Regions from separate parts of the Evansella sp. AB-rgal1 genome, predicted to be linked through region 2. Evidence: riboswitches for the same ligand, from Rfam matches in the RefSeq annotation. Region 2 holds a riboswitch; each other region holds the start of a gene.
The links. Region 2 has a riboswitch for cyclic di-GMP ahead of ACERII_RS24270 (EAL domain-containing protein). Riboswitches for the same ligand answer to the same signal wherever they lie in the genome.

Region 1: another riboswitch for cyclic di-GMP. It lies ahead of ACERII_RS12480 (diguanylate cyclase domain-containing protein); the one in region 2 lies ahead of ACERII_RS24270 (EAL domain-containing protein).
Region 3: another riboswitch for cyclic di-GMP. It lies ahead of ACERII_RS03215 (DUF192 domain-containing protein); the one in region 2 lies ahead of ACERII_RS24270 (EAL domain-containing protein).

Annotation. Positions count from the first base shown of each region.
Region 1 is NZ_JBGUAU010000013.1:23,831-31,632, forward strand. Features, by position in the region: gene ACERII_RS12470 (hypothetical protein) at 1-83, shown strand, start outside; gene ACERII_RS12475 (methyl-accepting chemotaxis protein) at 1,452-3,182, shown strand; cyclic di-GMP riboswitch class I at 3,700-3,781, shown strand; gene ACERII_RS12480 (diguanylate cyclase domain-containing protein) at 3,975-5,477, shown strand; gene ACERII_RS12485 (NUDIX hydrolase) at 5,605-6,123, shown strand; gene ACERII_RS12490 (ABC transporter substrate-binding protein) at 6,633-7,685, shown strand.
Region 2 is NZ_JBGUAU010000046.1:18,663-26,464, forward strand. Features, by position in the region: gene ACERII_RS24260 (hypothetical protein) at 11-940, opposite strand; gene ACERII_RS24265 (hypothetical protein) at 1,297-2,076, opposite strand; gene ACERII_RS24270 (EAL domain-containing protein) at 2,281-3,012, opposite strand; cyclic di-GMP riboswitch class I at 3,092-3,174, opposite strand; gene ACERII_RS24275 (acyltransferase family protein) at 3,527-5,548, opposite strand; gene ACERII_RS24280 (S-layer homology domain-containing protein) at 7,255-7,802, shown strand, end outside.
Region 3 is NZ_JBGUAU010000003.1:83,806-91,607, forward strand. Features, by position in the region: gene ACERII_RS03205 (glycerophosphodiester phosphodiesterase) at 1-803, shown strand, start outside; gene ACERII_RS03210 (CapA family protein) at 976-2,127, shown strand; cyclic di-GMP riboswitch class I at 2,816-2,900, shown strand; gene ACERII_RS03215 (DUF192 domain-containing protein) at 3,018-3,380, shown strand; gene ACERII_RS03220 (Flp family type IVb pilin) at 3,400-3,582, shown strand; gene ACERII_RS03225 (A24 family peptidase) at 3,923-4,435, shown strand; gene ACERII_RS03230 (TadE/TadG family type IV pilus assembly protein) at 4,432-4,815, shown strand; gene ACERII_RS03235 (pilus assembly protein TadG-related protein) at 4,827-5,756, shown strand; gene cpaB (Flp pilus assembly protein CpaB) at 5,767-6,462, shown strand; gene ACERII_RS03245 (CpaE/TadZ family protein) at 6,497-7,309, shown strand; gene ACERII_RS03250 (TadA family conjugal transfer-associated ATPase) at 7,324-7,802, shown strand, end outside.

The DNA.
Region 1 (7,802 bases), on a different contig from region 2:
GCAGTGAAGGGGAAGCATTGAAGCATTGGGGAAGCAGTGGGGACGGTTCTCAGTGCTTCTTTTGGCATGGGTGGTTTTCATAAGCATGCATACCACCAAATGGAAGCATGTTTTGGCAATAGACAACTATCAAGACCTGAATCTAGTACTAACAGTAAAAGGCAAATATGAGGAAAGATACAGCAAAGTCGCGGGAGTAGGGAAAACTTACTTCTTCGACTTTTTTTTGTTTTTGCTTTTGATTAATTGAAGTGGAAAGGCTTTTGAAAGAGTAGGTGATGTGATTTTTGCATCATTTGACAAAATGTAATATTTTGACCCCTATTTGTTAGATTCGTTCGCTTAATTGTAAGGTGTGAATAGAATTTTGAATAAGCAGTTGAGGGCGGGGGGGGGTGTACGGCCGCCATTCGACAAATTGTTAGTAATTTTCTTCTAATTGTTAGTATCCACCGCATAAATGTTAGTATTCACTGAAAAATTGTTAGATACCACCCGTTAATTGTTAGATACCACCCGTTAACCGGAACATTATCCATATATATGGAAATTGGACAGTCGGGCTTAGCAAGAAAACCTGCTTGAAACGGTTCAAAATGCATGATTAACCAGCCAATTAGAAGGGGGCACACCGGAAATAACACGAAAAATAGTTTAAATAAACAAAACTCAGTGAAAAAAGCAAAAATCAAAATCCTCCGCCCTCATTCCTGGCATTAGGAGGCGGGGAATGTGAATAGAATTTTGAATAAGCAGTTGAGGGCGGGAGGGTGGACAGCCGCCATTCGACAAATTGTTAGTAATTCTCTTCTAATTGTTAGTATCCACCGCATAAATGTTAGTATTCACTGAAAAATTGTTAGATACCACCCGTTTACCGCATCATTATCCATATATATGGAAGTTGGACAGTCGGGATTAGCAAGAAAGCCTGCATGAAACGGTTCAAACTGCATGATTAACCAGCCAATTAGAAGGGGGCACACCGTTCCGGTTGCTTCCCAATGCATAGTTTATGTCTTTGTGGTTATTTTAATTAATGTTGAGGAAAAAGTTACCCGAAAATAGGAGGAGTTTACATGTCTGAGCATCAAGGTAGAAAACCAAATTTCGAACCTACAAATCCAGATCGTAAAATACCAAATGAACAACAAAGAGGGAAAGCTAAATCGAACGCGCGTGGTAAAACACGGTAAGTACGAGCTGGGGTGGTGCTAGGCGTCACCCCACCCCCCTAAATTTGTCGAAAAGAAAGTTGTTGGTGATTGCTACTTCGATTATTTTAACCAAGGGAACCGTCCTCTTGGTTGCCCCTACCCCTTACAGATTCTGAAAATACGTGAAAATTTGTTTGTTCTCTTTACATAGACTATACATTCCCTTTACAGAAACTTTACTTAGAACGTCTATAATGAAATTGTCGAATAGTGAGTTATCTTGGGGGGACTAATTTGGAAATAAGGAAGAAAAATGTTTTATTAAAAGAGAAACAAGCGAGTGATAAGAGAAGTTTGTTCAGAGATTTGATGAAAAAAGTTAATTTAAGTACGAGGATGTTTATTATTTTTACCTCTCTTTTAGTTACATCTTTACTAATAGTTGGGTTTAGTTCTTATTTTAAAGCAAGAGATATGACAATCAATACGATGGAAAATCGTTTACTTAGTGAAGCTGAACTAATTGGTCATATTGCGGAAAACTTAAAATTTGTTTACGTTAGTGACAATGATTATTTTATGCAACAGCTTAATTTTAATGTTCAATTTCAGCAAAAAAAACTTGCTACTGAAGGAATTTCCGCAGATTTTTTTTACATAGAAAATAGTGAGTTAAAACCTTTTAATGTTAGTGAACAAGCAAATATTGATGTAAGCGACCAGCTGATTAAAAAAATAGTCGATATACAAAATGGAATATTTCATGAACGACTTAGTAGTGATAATTACACAATTGTTTTTCAACAAATGAGAGAAATTAATGGATTATTTGTCATGTTGATACCGAGTGACACTTATATGGAACCAGTTAACAATATGGCTTTATTTACTTTATCTGCAATAGTAATTAGTATCGTAGTGGTTATTATCGTAATTAGTATGTTTATGAGGACAATCACAAGGCCACTAACAGATTTACGCAGCACTATGCAGAAGGTAAGAGAAGGTAATTTACATCAATCACTATCGATTAATACAACATTGCCAGAGATTATTTCTTTACATAAAAGTTATAACGCGATGATTGGTCATCTGAGAAATGTGTTAGATGAGCTTAAAAGAACCGCTTTAAAATTAGAGGGAAATGGTAATGAATTGAGGATCTCCTCTGAGAATAGTCTTGCATCTAACAATGATTTAATTGATGCGATAGATATTGTTAAGCACGGGGCAGAACAAACTGCTAGTAACTCGGAAAGTTGTGTCATCATTTTAAAAGATATGGAAAATAACATGGGAAATATGACGACGAATATGGGGAAGGTATTTACTAGCTCCGATAAAATGACAGAGTCAGCCAAGTCTGGAGAGGAGAACATTACCGAGTTAATCTCAGTGATTAAAACATTCGAGGTAGGTTTTGACCATTTATCAAGTAACGTTAGGGAAGTGAAAAATTATTCCCTATCAATAAACAAGCTGGTTGGTTTAATTCAAGGCATAGCTGAGCAAACAAAACTGTTAGCTTTAAATGCAACTATTGAGGCTGCAAGAGCTGGCGATGCAGGTAGAGGGTTTGCAGTAGTTGCCCATGAAGTGCGTAAATTAGCAGAGCAATCATCTTCTGCAACGGATGAAATCACACAATCTATTGAAAAACTAGAAACAATCACTACAAACGCTAGTCAGGAATTTGATCAAATGCATGAACAAATACACGCAAATATAAGATTGGCAAACGATTCAAAGGTTTCCTTTGATGAGATGCTGCAAGATATATCGAAGGTAAGTAATCAATTAAAAGGAGTTCAATCTGAGTTGAATAGCGTTGTACAATCCTTGCCAATTTTAGAAAATGCATTAGGTAATCTATCTTCGGTTTCTCAAGAAACATCGGCAAGTACGGAAGAAATTCTTGCCTTAAGCGAAAACCAAGTAACCCAACTGAAAAACACAAATGACATTGGTATAAAGCTAAATGATTTATCTATTAGTCTTGCAAAAATGATGCAACGCTTTAAGTGATGAATGTTGCTACCTGTCACCACCAGAAGTTTGTTCGGTTTTATCGATCGTTTAGAAGGTTCACCTCTATAGTGAAAATTTTTGAGCAAGGAGTCCTGCGGGAAATTCCTTGCTCTTTTTTATCAAACTTCTATAGTTAAGTTCGGCTATTAATCCTTCTTTGACTAGTTCCACAGACCCGTGAAAAATCGATTTTGGCCATTTTAGAAGTTCGTGGTGATTCCCGAATTGTGGTAAATGGGTTAAGATGAGCTTCTCTACTTGGGCTTTCGTTGTTAAACGTTCTGCAAATTCTGGAGTAGAGTGTCCGCTTAGAGGGATCACTTTTGTATAGAGAGGCTTCACAGAGAAGGGTGCTGCTCCTTTCGTGAAAGGGATGAACTCGTCACGCCAATATGTATGGTTGATTGAGCCACAGGAACCGTCCCCCGGGTTGCAACATTTTACCCAAACGCAGTAGGTAAATTTATGAAAGTGCTTTTCTCTCTAGGGATAATGGACTATACTAAAAGAAACATTATAGTTTTGGCAAACTGTGTGAAAGCATAGGACGCAAAGCCACGGGTCTAAACACACAGCATGACAGCCGGGTTGCAATTATTAAACTGCTGTGAAGAAGGCAGTTTTTTTTGTGTGAAAAAGTTTTATATCAATTTTATCAAACTACTTGGTTGCATAACCAACTGATTTACAATATTTTCACTTTGATTTTCGGTGTTTCTCAAAGACAGAGTGGTTTTCTAAACATGGAATAGTGGATTATCCGAGCTACATAGAAGGTAGGTGAATGGAATGGAGTTTTTATTTTTTTGCATATTGTATTTGATTCCAGCAAGTGTATTTTTGTATATGGCGGGTATGATTTATAGTCGTAATCGTCATAGTGCTAGGCATATTACATGTAGCTTGTTGTATGTGTCCACTTCTATGTGGTTTATCGGTGTATTTGCTTCACTTGTAAATTATCCACTGTATTTTCACGAATTCAGTTTATACTGGGTGAATGGACCGATAACCATCGGAGCATTATTAGCGCTACATCTTTGGTTTCTCAATGGAGGCGTTTATAATAGAAAAAACGCAAAATACCTTAAACTTTTATTCCTTCCAGGAAGTATTTTGCTACTGACTTTTCCTATTGATTCATGGATGGTTAATGTAGAGGGGAGTACACTAGATACAACGTTTATTCCAGGACCAGGCATATATCTGTTATGGATAGTTAATTTTTCGTACTTAATCATTATCATATTTTTAACAATTATTGAAATGAATAAAGGGAATAACGCTGCTAAAATGTGGCTTAAAGGAATTTTGGCGTTTTTTTTCTGGACAAGCTTTATGTTAATTGTTTCCTTATTAATGGGAGATTCTAGTGATAATTACTTCCATTTTTTTATTCCACATGGTTCTATTTTCTGGGCAATCGCTGTCTTTTTTAGTATGTCAAAATTTGATTATTTATCGTCATATGAAAAAAGGTATCATATCTTGTTTCAAAAATCTCCTTCTGGAATTCTTATTATGGATGCACATGGCATGGTTCTTGAAGCCAGTCCACAAATCTCAAAATATCTTGGGGTGGAAAGTAAAAATGTTGTTCAATCGCCGATAATATCGTTTTTAACTGGATTAGACAAGGAAAAATTTGCTGCTAGATACAATAATGTTTTCGAAGAACAAATAAAAGTTGCAAACCTAGAACTATCTTTCGTCAACAAATTAAGAGAACGGAAAACGGTATTAATAGATTCCGATTTTATTTTAGTAGAAGGAAAAAAACTTGTATTTGTCATGTTAAAAGATATTACAGAAGCAAAAACAAGAGAAGAGAGAGTACAGTATTTGGCTTACCATGATATTCTGACTGACTTGCCAAATAGGGCTGATTTTGAAAGACAGATAACCGACCTTTTAAAGGGGGAAAATGAATTTAACCTTCTTTTACTAGACTTAAACAAATTAAAGAAGATAAACGATACGTTCGGTCATCAAACGGGAGATTATGCCATTCAACATTTTGCCTCTATTCTACAGAAAGCTATATCAGATAAACACCATGCGGCAAGATTAGGCGGGGATGAATTTGTACTATTGGTGGGTGTGGAGGAAACAGAAACGATTATCGAAGCCATTCAACAGCAGTTAGCAAAACCTCTGGAGCTTTCTTGTGAACATGAAATCTCTCTATCAGCAAGTATGGGTGTAAGTCACTATCCAACCGATGGCCAAACAATGGACCAATTATATAGCGTAGCCGATAAAAGGATGTATGTAGAGAAGCAGTGTAGGTAGGAAGCAGTGGGGACGGTTCTCGCTGCTTCCTTCGTTTTGCGAAACAAAAGAAGTGGCAAGGGAGTATATGGTGCGGTTCTTTGAGTTAGGCATAACCGAGATTTTTCCGATGAAAGGGTGAAAAGTAATGGAGATTTGGGATATATACGATAAGGATAGAAAACTTACAGGTAGAACGATGGTGCGTGGAGAATCCTTTGAAGCGGGAGACTTTCACCTTGTGGTTCATGTTTGTATTTTTAACAATAAGGGTGAAATGTTAATCCAACAACGGCAACCTTTTAAACAAGGATGGTCTAATATGTGGGATTTAACGGTAGGAGGTAGTGCCATTGCAGGAGATACAAGCCAGCAAGCGGCTGAGCGGGAAGTTTTGGAGGAGATAGGTTATATAATTAATCTTCATGGAGTAAGGCCGTCCTTTACTGTTAACTTCGAAGTTGGCTTCGATGATTATTATCTTGTTGTGGAAGATATTGATATTGGGGAACTAACCTTACAGCCGGAAGAAGTACAGCAAGTTAAGTGGGCTTCAAGGGATGAAATCATGAGGATGATAGACGAGGGGATATTCATTCCCTATCATAAGAGTCTGATAAATCTACTGTTCGACATGAGGAAGTATATGGGGCCACGTGTTCCTTAGGGTAGGAAGCAGCGGGGACGGTTCTCGCTGCTTCCTATTTGAAAAGGTAAGCAGAAAGCATAAAAATTAAAATTTTTGGACTTAGAAAATGGTCTAGCTCCAGGCGCCATTACATCGTGTCAAATAACCTGGACGATTAAAAGCAAAAAGCGATTTTAATCGTCCAGAGCATTTGGATTTCGGTGATGAGAGGGCGCTTTTTTTTATTTTCTGGGTTTTTGGGGTACAGGTGCATGTCACTACCAGAATAACAGCGTCGGTTAATGAGAGTGAAATGGCAAATAAAAGTGGTTTAAAAACCGTTTCGAGTGAAAGTTTATAAGTGCCACAACCCGAAATTTGTAGAACAGGAAGCAGTGGGAACCGTCCCCACTGCTTCCCCACTGCTTCCCACTGGTTTTAAAAAAAAGGGGTTGATATTCGTTATTTCTCATCGTATACTAGTAATTGATATTGATAATCAATATCAATTAAAACAAAACCACTAGATTAGTAGGAGGAATTATTTCATGATCAAAACTAGGATGAATTCATACAAGAAAGTTACCACCTTTTCTTTACTAGCGTTCTTTCTTGCATTTACTTTGTTTTTAACGGGGTGTGGGGAAAACGAATTAGATCAAAACGAGAATAATGGTGAGACTGAAAATACGGAAGAGTCAGGTACAGAAGAGCAAGAGCAAGAGCAAGAAACGGAACATGAAACTGCGGCAGATGGCGTGAGAGTAATTGAGCATGCTATGGGTACAACAGAAATTGAAGGCACGCCAGAGAGAATTGTTACCCTTTATCAAGGAGCGACGGATGTTATCGTTGCATTTGGTGTGACTCCTGTGGGTGTCGTAGAATCTTGGGTACAACAACCAGTTTATGATTACTTAAAGGGTGACCTCGAAGGTGTTAACATTGTTGGTCTAGAAACCCAGCCTAACCTAGAGGAGATTGCAGCACTTAACCCAGATCTAATCATTGCATCTAAACTGCGTCACGAGGAAGTGTACGAACAGCTTTCACAAATTGCACCTACAGTTACCCACGAGTCTGTGTTTGCTTTTAAAGAAACAGTAGAACTAATGGGTGAGGCAATGAATAAGCAAGAGGATGCTGCACAACTTCTTGCAGATTGGGATGCTAGAGTGGCGGACTTCCAAACAAAAGCAGCTGCTGAATTAGGAGAACAATGGCCAATTGAAGTTTCTATCTTAAACTTTAGAGCAGATCATGCACGTATTTATTTCACAGGATTTGCTGGTTCTATCTTGGCTGAGCTTGGTTTCGAACGCCCTGAGAATCAAAAAAGCGAAGAGTGGGGAGTAATGTTGTCTGACAAAGAAAGCATTCCTGAAATGAATGCAGACATCTTCTATATTTTTAACGAAGACGACGAAGCAGTCCAAGCTACTTTTGAGGAATGGACTAGTCATCCGTTATGGGGAAATCTTGATGCTGTACAGAACGATCAAGTATTTATAGTAGATGAAGTTACTTGGAACATGGCAGGTGGATACATCGCAGCGAACTTGATGCTAGACGATATTTCCGAACGACTTGGCTTAGAATAAATAACTTTTTTCAGCGAGGGCAGGAGGATATTCCTCTCAGCCCTTGCTTGTTTTGGTGAAAAAAATATTGTATTACAAAGTAACAGGTGAGGATACCTCACTAAAGTGGATTAATAT
Region 2 (7,802 bases):
CAGCGAGTGGTTACGTTCTCTGCTTCTTTCGGAAGGTCTTTTGGAAATAGGTTGAAACGAATTGGAGAATCTTTTGATGACGTTTGGAAAGACCTTGGTGGTTAAAGAATTTTTCTCTTATTTGTTCTTCTGCTTGTTGAGAAAATGCAGGTTGTTGCAAGGTTGTTCGTTGATGTGCTTCTCCGTTTGCGATCAAATAATTAAACGATACAAACATGCTTCTTTTTCGAAGAAGAAACTCCAAAACCAGGAAAAGTTTTTCTGGATGTCTGGTGAGATACTTAAAAGAATCTACAAAAAAAGGAACGCCTTGTTCAATGGATTTTAATTGAGAAGCTAAGATCGGGGAGATGGTTGCATCCATCCCACTTGTTACTTCCTTGCCAATTTCGGTGGACTCTTCTGCGTTTTCCAGTTCCTCTAACATGAGCTCTTCTTTCTCTACAGGAGGAAACTTTGTTTGCCGTTTTTTGGAGAAGGCAAGGTGATGCAAAGCGTTCCACGCCACAGGATAATTCTGCTTTAGTAATAGAAATTGGTTATTCTCTCTTACTAAGAGATGGTGAGAAGCGACACCGAGATCCATGTTTCGAAAATATTGGATCGCTTCTCCTGTGAAGAGGGGTATATGTTTGTCCTCAATCACGTCCTGAGGATAGCTTGCATACGTTTCTAGAAGGCTGTTTCGGATACATAATACCACCAAACAACGAATCTCTATGGGCGCGTAAGGTTTGTAGTACATCGCCTCTTCTGTTACAGGGAGAAATAATGTATCCCTTACTTCTTGTTCGTTCCATAAAGAGATCGCATCTACCAACCTAAGGTGTACATCATGTACAATTGTTTCTATGTCGGAGGTATCCTCAAGAAAAGGTGTTAACTGGGGTGTTAATATGTTTTGTATATACTCATCCACGCATGATATTGTGTCTTTCATTTTTTCACCTCTATGTTAGTGTCTTTTCGTAGTGTTTGGATTATACATGAAAAAAGAGGTATTACATTATGTTAAATGAGGGTATTTTTTGCGTCCAAAAAAAGTGTTGTGCACATATAATTTGCTGAAACCGCACATATAATTACGAAATCCGCACATATATTCCGTGAACCTGCACATATATTCACGCAACCCGCACATATATTCCACAAACCCGCACATATATCAAAAAGAAAAAAGCAAATTAGCTTTAAATCAATTTTAAGTTGCGTAGAATTTATAAATGTTACGTAGAACTCAACTGATATCCAATAAAAAAAGGATGGATCCCTAATTCTCCATCCTCAACTTGAATATTAATTCAACACAACAATCTTTCTCGCTGTTCCCTGGGCTGGGTAGGAATGAAGAACAGCTCCTGTGTGCCAAGCTTCCACAGACATGCCATCTTCAAACACATCGAAGTCCAACGCTTCTCCACCTTGATTCACAATTTCCGAATACTCATCAAAGCTAAACCAAATTTCGTTTTCTATTAAGATTCGTTCAAGCTCGTGATCGATTTTCACGATGGCACCAACGATATCAGGTTCTTCTCCGAGATCTTGAATCTCAATGGTGAGCATCTCCGGATCAATGAGCTCTTCGATTTCCTCCACTTTGTCCTGGGAAGAACTAGGGAGAGTAATGAATAACTTATTTTTCATCACATCAATCCAAGAGGAGTAAATATTCGCTTCCTTATACAAATTGTGTTCATTTAGAAGTTCTTGAGCACCCTCTAATTCCTCATGGGTAAACTGTACTCCTGCAAAATCAAGCTCATAAGCTACTTCCCAATGAGCCTCTATGAACTCTTTTATTTCATCCGTTCCATCAACCAAGTTAATCACAAGCCTATTACCATCCAAATAAAAATCTCCGTGTGCAATGTCATGTTTCGTTAAAAAGGGTCGTAAATCCTCTACGTCACGAATGGCATCAAAATCTGCATCTGCATCAGAAGCCCCACTATCAGGCGCCCGATCCCCTGAACGACCCGCATCTCCCGTAGGTTCGTCCATATCACCAGTACCACATCCTGCTAGGAAAACAAAAGTCACTAAACTAAACATAGCAATTTTCCAATATTTCATTTCATATCACCTCGTAATAAATTGTGTAAGTTAGTTGTGAAACGATAGAAAGCTAGGAAAAGTTTCACCTTTCTTTACAAAAAAATACCCTTACCTAAATGGTAAGAGCAGAACTTATGGAAGACTTGTTTCGTATGTAGTAAACTATTTTATCATCGTAAGACAGAAATATACACCATCCTACTTGCTTCATAAATATTGTTTTTATCTATAGGAAACTACCTCACTAAGGTGCAAAGGTTTACATAATCCAAAGCCTTGTCCAAAGGTAACTCCAAGATCTAATGCTATTTCTTTTTCTAACTCGTTTTCAATTCCTTCTACAATGATAGGAGTGTAAATGTCGTCTGCATAGTGAATGAGATGCTTCAATAATAGTTGCTTCTTTTTGGATATATGCAAGTCCCTCATTAAAAACTTATCTAGTTTGATGTATGCAACGTCCAAGTTCATCAGTGACTCTAGGTTTGAATAACCTTTTCCTACATCGTCAATAGCAATCTTGACATCGAGCTTATTCAGTTGTTCTATCTCATTTTGAAGTACCTGGTAATCAACAGTCAGCTGTGATTCAGACACTTCTAGTATAATTTCTTGACTTTTCAGTGTACCATCACTGATAATCTTTGTTAGAAAAGGAAGAAAGTTTTGATTAATAATTGTCGATGGGTAGACATTTAAAAACAAAATTCCATTTCTTTTCGTTTTGCCTGCTGATTTGTAGGCAACGATGGCTTTATGGATGGACCGCATATCCAATTCATAGAGCCTTTTCTCGTTCACTGCTTCCTGAAAAACATCCATTGGATTCTCATACATGTCTGTCCGCAATAGAGCCTCATAACCAAGAACTTTATTTTCCCTTAAGTGGTAGATAGGTTGGAAGCAGTGGGTGAATTGCTCTTGCTTTAAGAATTGATAAAACTTTGCATTCAAAACTTCGCACTCCTTATCTCGTGATGTAATAAAAAATGCACACCCAAAAAACAGGGCATGCATAGGCACTCTCCGGTTTTTCGGTAACTTGGCAGCCGTAGTTCTCACTTTAGGCCCATAGCTTTGCGTCCATATGTTTCCATATGTTTGCCGTTGTCGAAACCAAATATGAATAATTATTTATATTATAATTCAATAGTTACAAAAGTCCAATACTTTCGACAATTTTCGCCAAGTGTATAGGTGAACAAGGGGGAAAAGTACTATTTAGTTACCTGAAGTACAATTTGATAGAACATGTCTCTTCCTATTATTCTAGTAATAAGAGCATAATTATATGTAGTAGCGTGTGTTGATTGTTTGACTGAGTAAAAAAAGAGAGTGCTACCAATTAAAATGGTGACACTCATTTTTGGATTAGGTATGTTTACCTTCCATATAGGATGAAATTGTAGGAAACGAAGGATTTCGCTATCAATGACTTGACGATAAGCCACGTTTTTTCAAATATAATTTATGAATCGCCCTGTTGATCTACTTGTTCAAGAGCTTTTACAATATGATCTTTCAGAGGATCTGCAAGAGTTGATACATATAATGTACTTAAATGATATCTGTCGCGATAAACTAATACATTACCAATAACTGCGTGACACAATTCATCATCGCATAGGTAATCAGTTAAATCTGCGAAATACACATTGCTTGGCAAGCCTTCTGTATTTTCCCATGGTGGATTCTCTGATAAAACATTTTCCCTTGGAACAGCACAATCTTCCGCACCATTTACTTCTACACACTTTGGAATATCTTCCGGCATGGATGGATTGTCTCGGATCCCAAAGATAGTAGAAATTCCAACAAATTTTTCCCACATCTCGATGTATCCGTCAGGTATTGTGGCACCACTACTTACATTAGCTGTTGTAAAAATTAAATCTGGTGGGTTTTCTAATAAAGGTTCAACAACGTGTTCATTCCATTCAACACAAGAATCCCTTAGCAATCCATCAAAATCCTGAGTCGAGAATCTACAAGCATTCTTATTATATACATCAATCTGTAAGTTCAATTCCTCCGCAAATTCTTCTAATGCAGTAAACCAATGCCCAGTACGAGAGCCACCTACAAGACCGATAACAAAATCTGGATTGTTTGTTTCACCGTAAGAACATACTTTTACGCCTGGATCATCCATGCGAACAAAACAACCATCGTCATGATACGTAGGCATGGAACTGTTTGCATCAAGAGGTGTACCGATTGGTTGTACATCTTCTGCCGCAACTACATTTTTAAAAAGCACGTGAGCACCAGGGTAATCTTCAATGACAGCTTGTTGTCTAAATGCTTCTTCCACCTGTTCCAAATGTAAATCCCAATAGCTGTTTGCGGCTAAAACTGGAAGGAGAAATAGTAGTAAAACGAAAGCTATTTTCCTTTTTGATTGTTTTAATGACAATCCTCTAATCGGAGATTCCACTAATTTCGTCGATAGAATAGACAAGAGGAATGTAAGGCTAAGTATAGCCATCCCCCACAGTATGGTAACGGAATCTGTTCCGAAGTAGGCATAATAAAAGATTAAAAGTGGCCAATGCCATAAATAAAATCCATAAGAAATACTTCCGAAAAACATCAGAGGTTTTGAGCCCAAAAGTTTTTCGACCCCAAATTTAGTTCCGTTCTCTGACGCGATAATAATGAGTACAACACCAGATATCGGTAATAATGCTGCGTATCCTGGGAATACGTTTGACACAGGTAATAAAATACCTGTAAAAGCAATAATACTTAAGCCTGCCCAACCAATGATGGTACTTGCCATTTTGTTGAGAGATAAATAGGGAAGTAGTAATGCTAAAATTCCCCCTAAACTAAATTCCCACACACGAGCAAAGGTGTCAAAATAAGCCCAAGGTTGATTTTGAGAAGTAATAAAAATAGAATAGGTTAGCGATGTAATAAAAATAGTAATTAAAACGAATAATAGAGTTTTGCGAAGGGGCGTTTTAAACACTTTTTTTGCAAAAACAAACGCTATGAAAATGATAAGTGGCCAAGTTAAGTAAAATTGACCTTGAATAGACAATGCCCAAAAATGTTGTAATGGACTTGCTGCATTATTTTGAGCTAAGTAATCTACAGCGTTAGTAGCTAACAGCCAGTTTTGAAAATAAAAAGCTGATGCATAAATTTCCGACATAATTTGTTTCCACTGAACTTGTGGTAAAAGAAGAAAAGATAATATAGTAGAAAAAAGAAGAACAATAAGTGCAAGAGGGAGTAACCTTTTTCCTAAATTTAAAAGATATTCAGAAAGGTGAATTGTTCCATCTCTCTCCATTCTAGAAAGTAAAGACGTTGTTATTAAATATCCAGATACAATGAAAAACACGTCCACTCCACCAGAAACAGAGCCTAACCATATATGGTAGATTGCAACCAATAATGCAGCAACAGCCCGGACACCTTCTAACTCGGGGCGAAACTTCTTTTCAGATCTTCGTAAGTCACCTGTATTTACTAGAGTCATTTCCGTTCTCTCCATCTCATTGTGAATTCTATGAATAAAAAGGAAGCACGATGTCCATTTTAAACTAAGATACTACCTGCATCAACGAGTAATTCTCATTTACAGTTGGGGGGCATTATAAAGGTGGTGTATTTTTGGATACAGTACTCGATAACTCAACTCAAAACTATCAATAGGCATCTATATTGTTAAAACTTATAATCTTTATTTATCATTCGTGGTTTGGATAATTTCAAAAGATAGAGATAGAAATAAGATATTTTACGTTAAAATTCGTAAAAACTTTCAAACAAACCCATTTTGTACTATTAGTTTTCATAATATTGTAACAAATAATATAAAATGGAGTTTAGGTTCTTAAATCGCCTTCCATAAGCGGATGTTGATTAATACAGTCATGTTATTTTTGGTATATTAAGGAAGATATCGAGGGAGCTACAAGAAAAAGTCCGTATATCTAGTGATTCTGTAATGATATCTAACAAAATTATTACAATAATTTAACATATTGGAATGAATTAGGGATTTCAAATAAAAATTTGATGTGATACAATACGTCTATGGTTGTGGAAAGACGATGAAATGGGTAATTAGGAAGCTTTCTCGTTCTGTTTCCGCCAAAGTTTTTTTGTTAAGTCTGTTAGGGAACTGTTGGTATTTCAATAATAATGAGTGATCAATAGAAGACAGGTGTTTAAGCCTAAGCCCGCAAACTTGTTTCTGCACCTTTCTTCTAAAGAAACAGCATTAGAAAGAGATTCCTAGTATTCCGTAACAACTTACTCAAAACAGCTTCGGTTGTGACAATGGGGAAGTGGATTAATGTCACAATTACATCATAGACTTAGCATAAAAGATAAGTTTGGTATTATTCATTCATTAATATCAACTAGCTCGGTTCTTCTTTCATCTAACCTTTCTACAAATGGAATCTATTACCTTTATATAACGTTATAAAGGTAATAGGTACCACAATATGATATCGGATGAGTAAAATGAACGTTAATATAAATCTCTACATAAGGAAGAGTCCTAATTTATTAGGGCTCTTTTGTTTGCTGTTAATAATAATAGAAGTTTAGTAAGGCGTTGGCGTTATTTAAGAGAGTATGATTATTTTTACCGATAGAATCTATTGAAATTGTCTGTTATTAAAAAAACTACTAAATATAATACTTCGAAACTTTCCCCCATAGCGAATGACCAAATTTTATAAAAGTAAAATAAATAGGCATATTTCCAAAGAGCTAAGAATAAAATCATTTTTGTATGGTTATTATTTATTCGACAAAATAAAAGGAGGAATCTAGAAATTAATGCGAATAAAAAATATGAAAAATAACAATAAAAAGAGTTTATTAAGTATGTAAATACAAACAATTTCTTATTGAATCTAAAGAAAAAACATAATTTTTCAGTTTATTTTAATATTTTACTATGAAATTTTTGTTTGATATTGTAAAATAATAGACAGTATTTCCCTATAAGATTAGCATAATCTATTTTTTCTTATAAATATAGAGAAGTAATATAATTCCCAAAATTTGTTGACAAAACATTATGGGGAAATTATACTAATCTTGCGGGTAATATAAAAGGGCTTAGCTAGTTTGTGAGACTATCAACCTAACAATAGTAGGTTGTAACTATCATAGCTAGAGAGACTTAGTACAATTATGTACATAATAAAAGGAGGAAATAGTTACATGGCTTATCAACCAAAGTCTTATCGTAAGTTTTTAGCAACAGGTGTTGCGGTAGCTGTAGCAGCTACAACAGTAGCACCAGCTGCATTAGCAGCAGAACAAGTAAGTTTTACTGACACGGATAGTGTTAAAGAGTGGGCTGGAGACGCTATCGATTATTTAGTAGGAAAAGGTGCGATCAATGGTCGTGGGAATGGAATTTATGATCCTCAAACAGCGATCACTCGTGCTGAAGCTGCAAAAGTATTAGCTCTTTCTCTAGGTTTAAATGTAGATGAAGATGCAAAAACGGAATTAACTGATGCTACTAATCACTGGGCTTCTAGCTTTATTGCTGCAATCCAAGATCAGAAGCCAGGTGTAATCAATGGATTTACTGATGGAACTTTCCGTCCAGACCAAACAATTACACGTGAACAATTATCAAAAATGATTGTTGAAGCATATGGATTAACTAAAGATGAGACTGCAATTGTTTCATTCTCAGATGTTTCTGGTTGGGCTCAAGAATATGTTTACACACTTGCTAGTTTAGGTGTAGTTAACGG
Region 3 (7,802 bases), on a different contig from region 2:
CAAAAGATAATCAGTTAATGGCACAAGCCACTCTTCCAACTGGAGAGGAGTTCTATATAGGTGCACATCGAGGAGCCTCTGCTTATGCACCAGAAAATACAATAGCCGCTTTTGAATTAGCAATTGAAATGAGAAGTGATTACATAGAGCTTGATGTTCATGAAACGAAGGACAATGTACTCGTTGCCATCCATGATGATACAGTAGATCGAACCACAAATGGTTCTGGGAAAGTCGGAGAGATGAAGATTTCCGAAATAAAAGAGCTAGATGCTGGATCTTGGTTTAATGAGACATACCCTGATCATAGTAATGAAAGTTACATTGATGAGAAGGTTCCTACATTAGAAGAAGTTTTTCGTAAGTTTGGTCGTGCTACTAATTACATTATTGAATTAAAGACGAGGGGTATAGAAAAAAGGGTACTGGATCTTTTACAACAGTATAAGTTACTTGAAGAAAATGGTCGTTCCAATTGTATTATTATCCAATCGTTTGACAAAGAAAGCTTACAAATCATTCACAGCCAAAATAAGTCTATCCCCCTTTTCCAACTCTTAAAGCACCCTATCATTGGGAAAGGTACTGATAAAGAACTAAAGGAGATCAAAAAATATGCCATTGGGATTGGTCCAAATATAGATAGAATAACGAAACAGTACGTGGAGGAAGTAAGGAAATATAATCTTTTCATTCATCCATATACAGTGGATAAGAAAAAAGAAATGAAAAGGGTAATAGATTGGGGAGTGTCAGGGTTTATGACAAATTATCCTGAACATGGAAAGAAGGTTCTCCAATAATAGGAAAAATTACTTTTACCTTGATAACATACATTGATATAATTTTACATGAAGTACGAAATTTCTTTTATTTTCTATCGCATTGGACAAGTATCGAAACGGAAAAATGATCGTCTAAATCATAAAGGGCTATATTAGGCGTTATGAAGACACAGCATATTGGAGTGATTTCATGAATTTCGCACGTATATTGATATTGTTATTTGTTTTTCTTGTTGGATGTCAAAATGTAGTAAACGAAGGAAATGAACAAACCTTTACAAAAGAACCATCACTTATAGGAAATATGTCAGAAAGGTCTAATCAAGAGCGTGATGATATTGATGTAGAACGAAGATGGGAGTCCACCATCACTATCGGTGCTATTGGAGATGTACTTATTCATGATCGTGTTTACGATAGGGCAAAAGTGGGGGAAGGAAAATATGATTTTTCACCAAGCTTTGAAGAAGTAGCTGATTTATTGCATTCACCAGACTTTTTAATGGCTAATATGGAATCCATGCCTGGTGGTGTGGAGTTAGGATTGTCTGGTTATCCACTTTTCAATAGTCCTCAAGAGATTGTAACTGATTTACAGAACGTAGGGGTAGATATGATGATTGGTGCAAACAATCACACTATTGATCGTGGATTAAAAGCAGTTAATAACGCATTAGATTTGTATGATGTAGTAGGTATGGATTATGTTGGGGTATACCGAGATCAAGAAGACCGAAATACGGATCGAATTGTTTCTATAGAGGATATTTCCTTAGGAGTATTAGCATATACATACGGAACGAATGGAATTCCTATTCCATCAGGACATGAGTATGTCGTTCCTTTAATTAATAAAGATCAAATTACAAAAGATGTGGAACGATTACGTGAAAAAGTCGATGTACTCATCGTCCATATGCATTGGGGAACCGAGTATATTCGTGAACCTAATCAAAATCAGAGAGATTTGGCACAGTTTTTAGCTGAACTAGAAGTTGATATTGTCTTTGGTCATCATCCTCATGTGCTACAACCAATTGATGTGATAAAAAATGAGGAAACAGGACATGAAACTACGGTCTTTTATTCGTTGGGTAATTTCTTTTCAGGGCAATATTTTGAGTTCACTGATATAGGTGGCGTTGCTACAGTGGAGGTAACAAAAGAAACCGTGGGTAATGAATCCACCGTTACTATCACTACTCCACAAATCGAGCCTACTGTAGTGATTCTTGATGATATTTATCGAGTGAAGCCTATGGAAGCTACAGATGGGTCTCCTATCACAGGTACAACGTTTGAGGATGTGTTGGAGCATACGATGATTTATATGGGAGAGTAAAACATAATACATGGAGGCTGGGACATAAAAATGGAGTAAAGACAACTATGTATACTACGTACAACTCATTTTGGAAGGTGTTGCTCCGAAGAAATCTAATTCCTGTGAAACGAAGCAAACAGAGTGTGCCGATAAACGAGTTGGTATTGATATAGGGGCATCCATCGTAAACTAAGTAGATTAGAACCCCACTCCTTTAGGTGTGAGAGTATCAGATGTTCTAATCGAGGTAGTAACTCCAGCGAGGATAGACTTGGTCAACAGGAGTATTGTGTTGTCTTGTAAGACCTAGATCATGATGAATAGGGGTGTGACTATATACCTATAATAAGCCAAGTGTGCGTTACTAAAGTAGCTAATACAAATACAATAATGTATCATTTTTGACTTGAAAGGGCGTAATTTTTTAAAAAATATGGGCATTTATGTTTGTTTTTTCTCTTTTTGTTCAAAAGCAAAAAATAGGCTGTTATAACTAGTAATTATGTAATAAATTGAAAAAATCTATAGTTATGTGAAAAAAGTACCAACTAATGTAACGAGAGGGCATAGTTATATTTGTTACTTTCTTAAAGATTGTCAATTTTGTCGAAAAAACGTGTAAAAAAAATGAGTATAATGTTGGATTTTGTATTTCTTTGTTCTCATCTATCATTTAATTAAGAGTTCAGTCGGACAAAACGCTGATTCTCGATAAAGGCAAAGCTGGTGAAAACCAGTGACGCAAAGCTATAGGGGCTTCGGTGGAAACACAAAGCTAGCCAGTTACCGAAAGAACAGGGAGTAATTTCTTCTATATAATGAAAGCAGAGTTTATTTACTCAGCTTATTTATTCTGAAGAATTACGAGGAAGTACCCCCGCTTTCGGTAGAGGCGGGGGTATTTTTTATTGCTTGGAGGTGAAGCATTGAAATTAGTAAACCTGGGTAACGACAGGGTAATAGCCGCAAACGTTAACCAAGCGTATAGCTTTTTTAAGAGATTAAAAGGCTTAATGTTTACAAAAAAGCTTCCCATAGGTGATGGATTACACATTAAACCCTGCCCATCGGTTCACACCTACTTTATGAATTATGCAATCGATATTCTATACATTAATAAGGATAATCAGGTTGTAGCTATCGATGAAGCATTAGCACCAGGAAAAGTAGGTAAGCGGTACAAAGGTGCACACTCAGTTGTGGAGTTATCAGCCGGTACAGTCAAAAGGTCCGAGACAAAAGTCGGACAAAAAATGAAATTTATAAAATAAAAAGAGGAGCGTGTAAATTATGTTAGTAAACAAACTTAAAGCGTTAGTAGTAGAAGAAGAAGGACAAGGTATGGCGGAGTATGCTTTAGTATTAGGAGTTATAGCTGTTGGGGTTGTAGCTTTATTGTCGGGATTCGGAGAAACAATAAAAGGATTATTTGAAAGTATTATAGGAGAATTTGAGGCTGAAGTAGGGGAATAAACCTTAATTGTTCACTATTTAGAATTTTATAAATATGTAAATGGAATGAGACTGGGACATAACGAAAGTGTAACATTGAAAAGACGAACGATAGGTAACCTAGCGGAGGAAAGATACGAAGACTCCGGCGGGATCAAAAGGCAAGGGAGAGACCCCAAGCGTGCTTAAGCGCTCGGCGGCTCACCAGCTCACCAGCCGCCCGCGGAAAGCGCAGTATCTTTCTGCAGAGGATAGTATACCAAGCATCATTTCGTTCGGATTTCTCTTTGCTGAAAACACTTTTGTTCCAGCCTCATTTTTTCTACAAAAATTACTTCGATTTAGAAAGGAAGATAGCAAGATGTTATTACTGAATTTTTTACTAATTGCTGTCCTCACTGTATGTGTTATTACTGATTTAAAAAACAGGAAAATTTACAACAAAGTAATTTTTCCAGCACTTATTATTGCTCTCCTTCTTAACGCAATCTTCTATGGTTGGTCAGGAATATCCAGTAGTTTACTAGGGTTTGTAGTTGGTCTAGGTATTCTTCTTATTCCGTATTTACTAGGAGGAATGGGTGCAGGGGATGTTAAGTTATTAGCACTTATTGGTGCGATACACGGAATTACATTTGTATTAACGACAGCTGTATATATGGCATTAATTGGTGCTGTGATAGGGTTGTGGATGCTTCTTTTTAGAAAAGGACTATTCCGTAGGATAAAAGCACTCTTCTATACAATTTTAGGCTTAAGACACGGGATAAATCCGAATATCGACTTTCATAATCGAATTGCATTTCCTTATGGGGTTGCAATAGCAGGTGGTGCATTTCTAGCCTTCTTTCTAAAAGGAGTTGTTTTCTTATGATACGGGAAGAAAAAGGACAATCGTTAGTGGAATTTGCTTTAGTAATTCCCATTTTACTGATTGTTCTTATTGGTATTTTTGATATAGGTAGAATGCTTTACACATATACGGGGTTACATTTCACAACACAAGAAACAGTTAGAATTGGATCCTTTGGTCGAACAGATAGTGAGCTAGAACTTTTTGCTAGGGAAAACTTCAGTGCTGGCGATGCGACTAAGCTAGAAGTTTTTATAAGTCCTTCCATAGAATCGAGAAGAACAGGGGAATACCTTACTGTGAGATTAGAATATCCAATTGAAACATTGATGCCTTTTGTAAGTAATCTTTTATCGAGAGCAATCGTATTAAAGAGTGATTCAACCATTCGAATTGAATGAGAGGATAAACGATGAAAAAACATATAATGAAACTCATAAAAAGTGAAAATGGCAATATTCTTGTATTTGTTTCTTTTGCTTTTACGGGATTATTAATGTTAGCGGGATTAGTTATTGATGGTGGAAATTTATATGCCACGAAAAGTCACTTACAAAAGGTAGCAAATGCAGCTGCTTTATCAGGAGCACAAGGATTAGCTAAGAATGGAGAAGTAAATGCAAGACAGACAGTAAATGAAATTCTTGGTCTTCATGAAGAAGAAAGTAGTCTTATAGGGGAACCTGATATTCAGCCAACCAGTGTAAAAGTTTATCTTAGCAAGCCAGTCTCCCTTGCGTTTTCTAAGTTACTTGGAAAAGAATCCGTAACGATATCAGCAAGTGCAACGGCAAGTATAGGAGCAATTGGACATGCTTATGGTGCTGCTCCTTTAGGGATACATGAAGATATAGAGTTAGAATTTTACGATCCAGAAAATCCTGGAGAACCGTATCCTTTACATGTTGGTTCCTCTAATGGAACGATAGGTAATTATGGGATTTTGCAATTGAATAGGCCTGGTGCTCCTGACTACTATCGTTATTTAGATGAAGGTTTTGATCAGTTGCTGAGTATAGGTGATAAATTAGCAACCGAAACAGGGGTAAAGGCAGGAACAAAGAGTATTATTGATAACAAGGTGGACAGTTGTAGTAGTGTCGACGAACCTAATTGTTCGAGAATCTTGTTAGTTCCCGTATATAAAGACTCGAGATATCAGAACAACAAGCTTATTGAAGTAGAAGTTACTGGATTTGCTTATTTCTATATCGCAGAACGGATGAGTAGTAGTGATACGTCTATAAAAGGCTATTATATTAGAGATGTTAGTTCAAATAAAACGTTTATTGGTGAAGGTGCAAGAGATAAAGGAGCATACAGCATTAGATTAACGGAGTAGGTGAAGAAATATGAGATCAAAAATGGTCTTACTATTAGCATTAGTTATGGGAATCATTTCTACCGTCTTGTTTTTCCAATACATTCAACAATACGGACAGGCCGAGGATGTAATGGTACGACAAGAACCAATGGCTACAGTTGTTACTGCACGTGAAAAAATTACTATGAATCAACTGATTTCCGTAGATGTACTTGAAATGACGGAAGTACCAGAACAAGGTTTACATCCATCTACAGTAATGACCATGGCGGATCTGGAAGGCCAATTTGCTACAACAGATATAGAGCAGGGTGAGGTAATCTTGACACACAGAATGAAATCTGAGAAAGAAGAGAATAGGTTTGTGTCGAGAAAAGTTCAAGAAGGAAATAGAGCTGTTTCAATCAATGTAAACTATGTTCAATCCGTTTCCACCCTTATTGAGCCAGAAGATTTTGTGGATGTTATTTTAACGGAAGAGAAAAAGGGAGAAGAGGAAGTCTCTACATATGAGACTTCTGTAGTTTTAGAAGAAGTACGTGTATTATCGGTGGGTAGAAAAATGATTCCTCCAACATCAGGAACAGAGGAGCATATAGAATACAATGCAGTAACATTAGAGTTATCTCCTGATGATGCTCGAGAAATAATTAATGCATCCTATAAAGGCCCATTACAGCTAATCTTACATTCTAGTCTTATTCATGAAGACAATACGAAATAGTAACACTGAGGTAATGTATAAAGGAGGGTTTGCTATGGCAGCAGAAGATAGTAATCAACTAGAGAAGCAAGGAAAGCTCATTGCTGTTTGTAGCGCAAAAGGTGGAATAGGAAAAACACTCATTTCAGTAAATTTAGCTTTAGCTTTCAAGAAGAAAAATCTTGATGTAACGCTAGTAGATGGAGACTTTCAATTTGGGGATGTTTGTTTGGCACTGGACCTAAAGCCAACTTTTTCTATAAAGGATGTTATAGAAGAAATTGATGGGATAAGTGAAGATACAATTATGAACTATACTACAAATCACTTATCCTCTGTTAAGGTTTTAGCGGCACCAGATCGACCTGAATATGCGGAACTTGTTTCAAGTGAGGCTGTTACAATCGTGATTGACGCTCTTTTAAAGCAAAATGATTATGTGATTGTTGATAATGGAACTGGGATACAAGAGCAATCAATGGATATTCTTGATAAAGCGGACGAAATTCTTATCGTAACTAATTTAGAAATGACCGCGCTAAAAAATACGAAGTTATTATTAGAGGCTTTCACACAAATTAATATGCGTGAAAAAGTACAATTAGTTGTGAATCGGTATAATATGGAAAGCTTACTTAAAGCAGACGAAGTATCTAAGATGTTAGGAGAAGCAAATTCTTTTTTTATCCCAAATAATTTTAAAATCGCCTCTCAATCAATGAATTTGGGTATACCTTTTGTGAGTAACCAAGCAAAGTGTGACTTATCAAAGGCAATTTTTAAAATGACAGAATCGATTATATCGAAACAAGCAATCAAACCGAAAGAGAAAAAATCTTTCTTACACAAAATACTACCTAGAAAATAGAGGTGTGACATGATATGAGTCTGTTAACGAGAATAAAAAGCCAAAAGGATTATAGACCTCATACTGCTGTTTCCTCAGAACCAAAAAAGAAAGATGAAGTGGAGGTAGGAATCTCCAACGCATCTGTAAAATCTGTACCTCAAAAACAAGAGACACAAACAAAAAAGAAAAAAGCACCCGCTACGGACAAGCATAAAGAGCTTAAGAATAAATTGCATAAACAAATCCTTCAAGAAATTAAGGATTTGGATGAAGTAGATACACTGATTCCAAAAATAGATGCAATGGCGTTAGAAATCATTAAAGAAGATGAATCCTTTAGGGGAAACTTTGATCGCTCCAAAGTAGTGGAGGAATTAATAAATGATTTAACTGGGTTTGGACCAATTAATCCTCTCCTATTGGATGAAGAAGTTTCAGAAGTTATGGTAAATGGACCGAATCAAGTCTATTGTGAACGAAAAGGAAAGCTTATATTAACAGATGTGGTCTT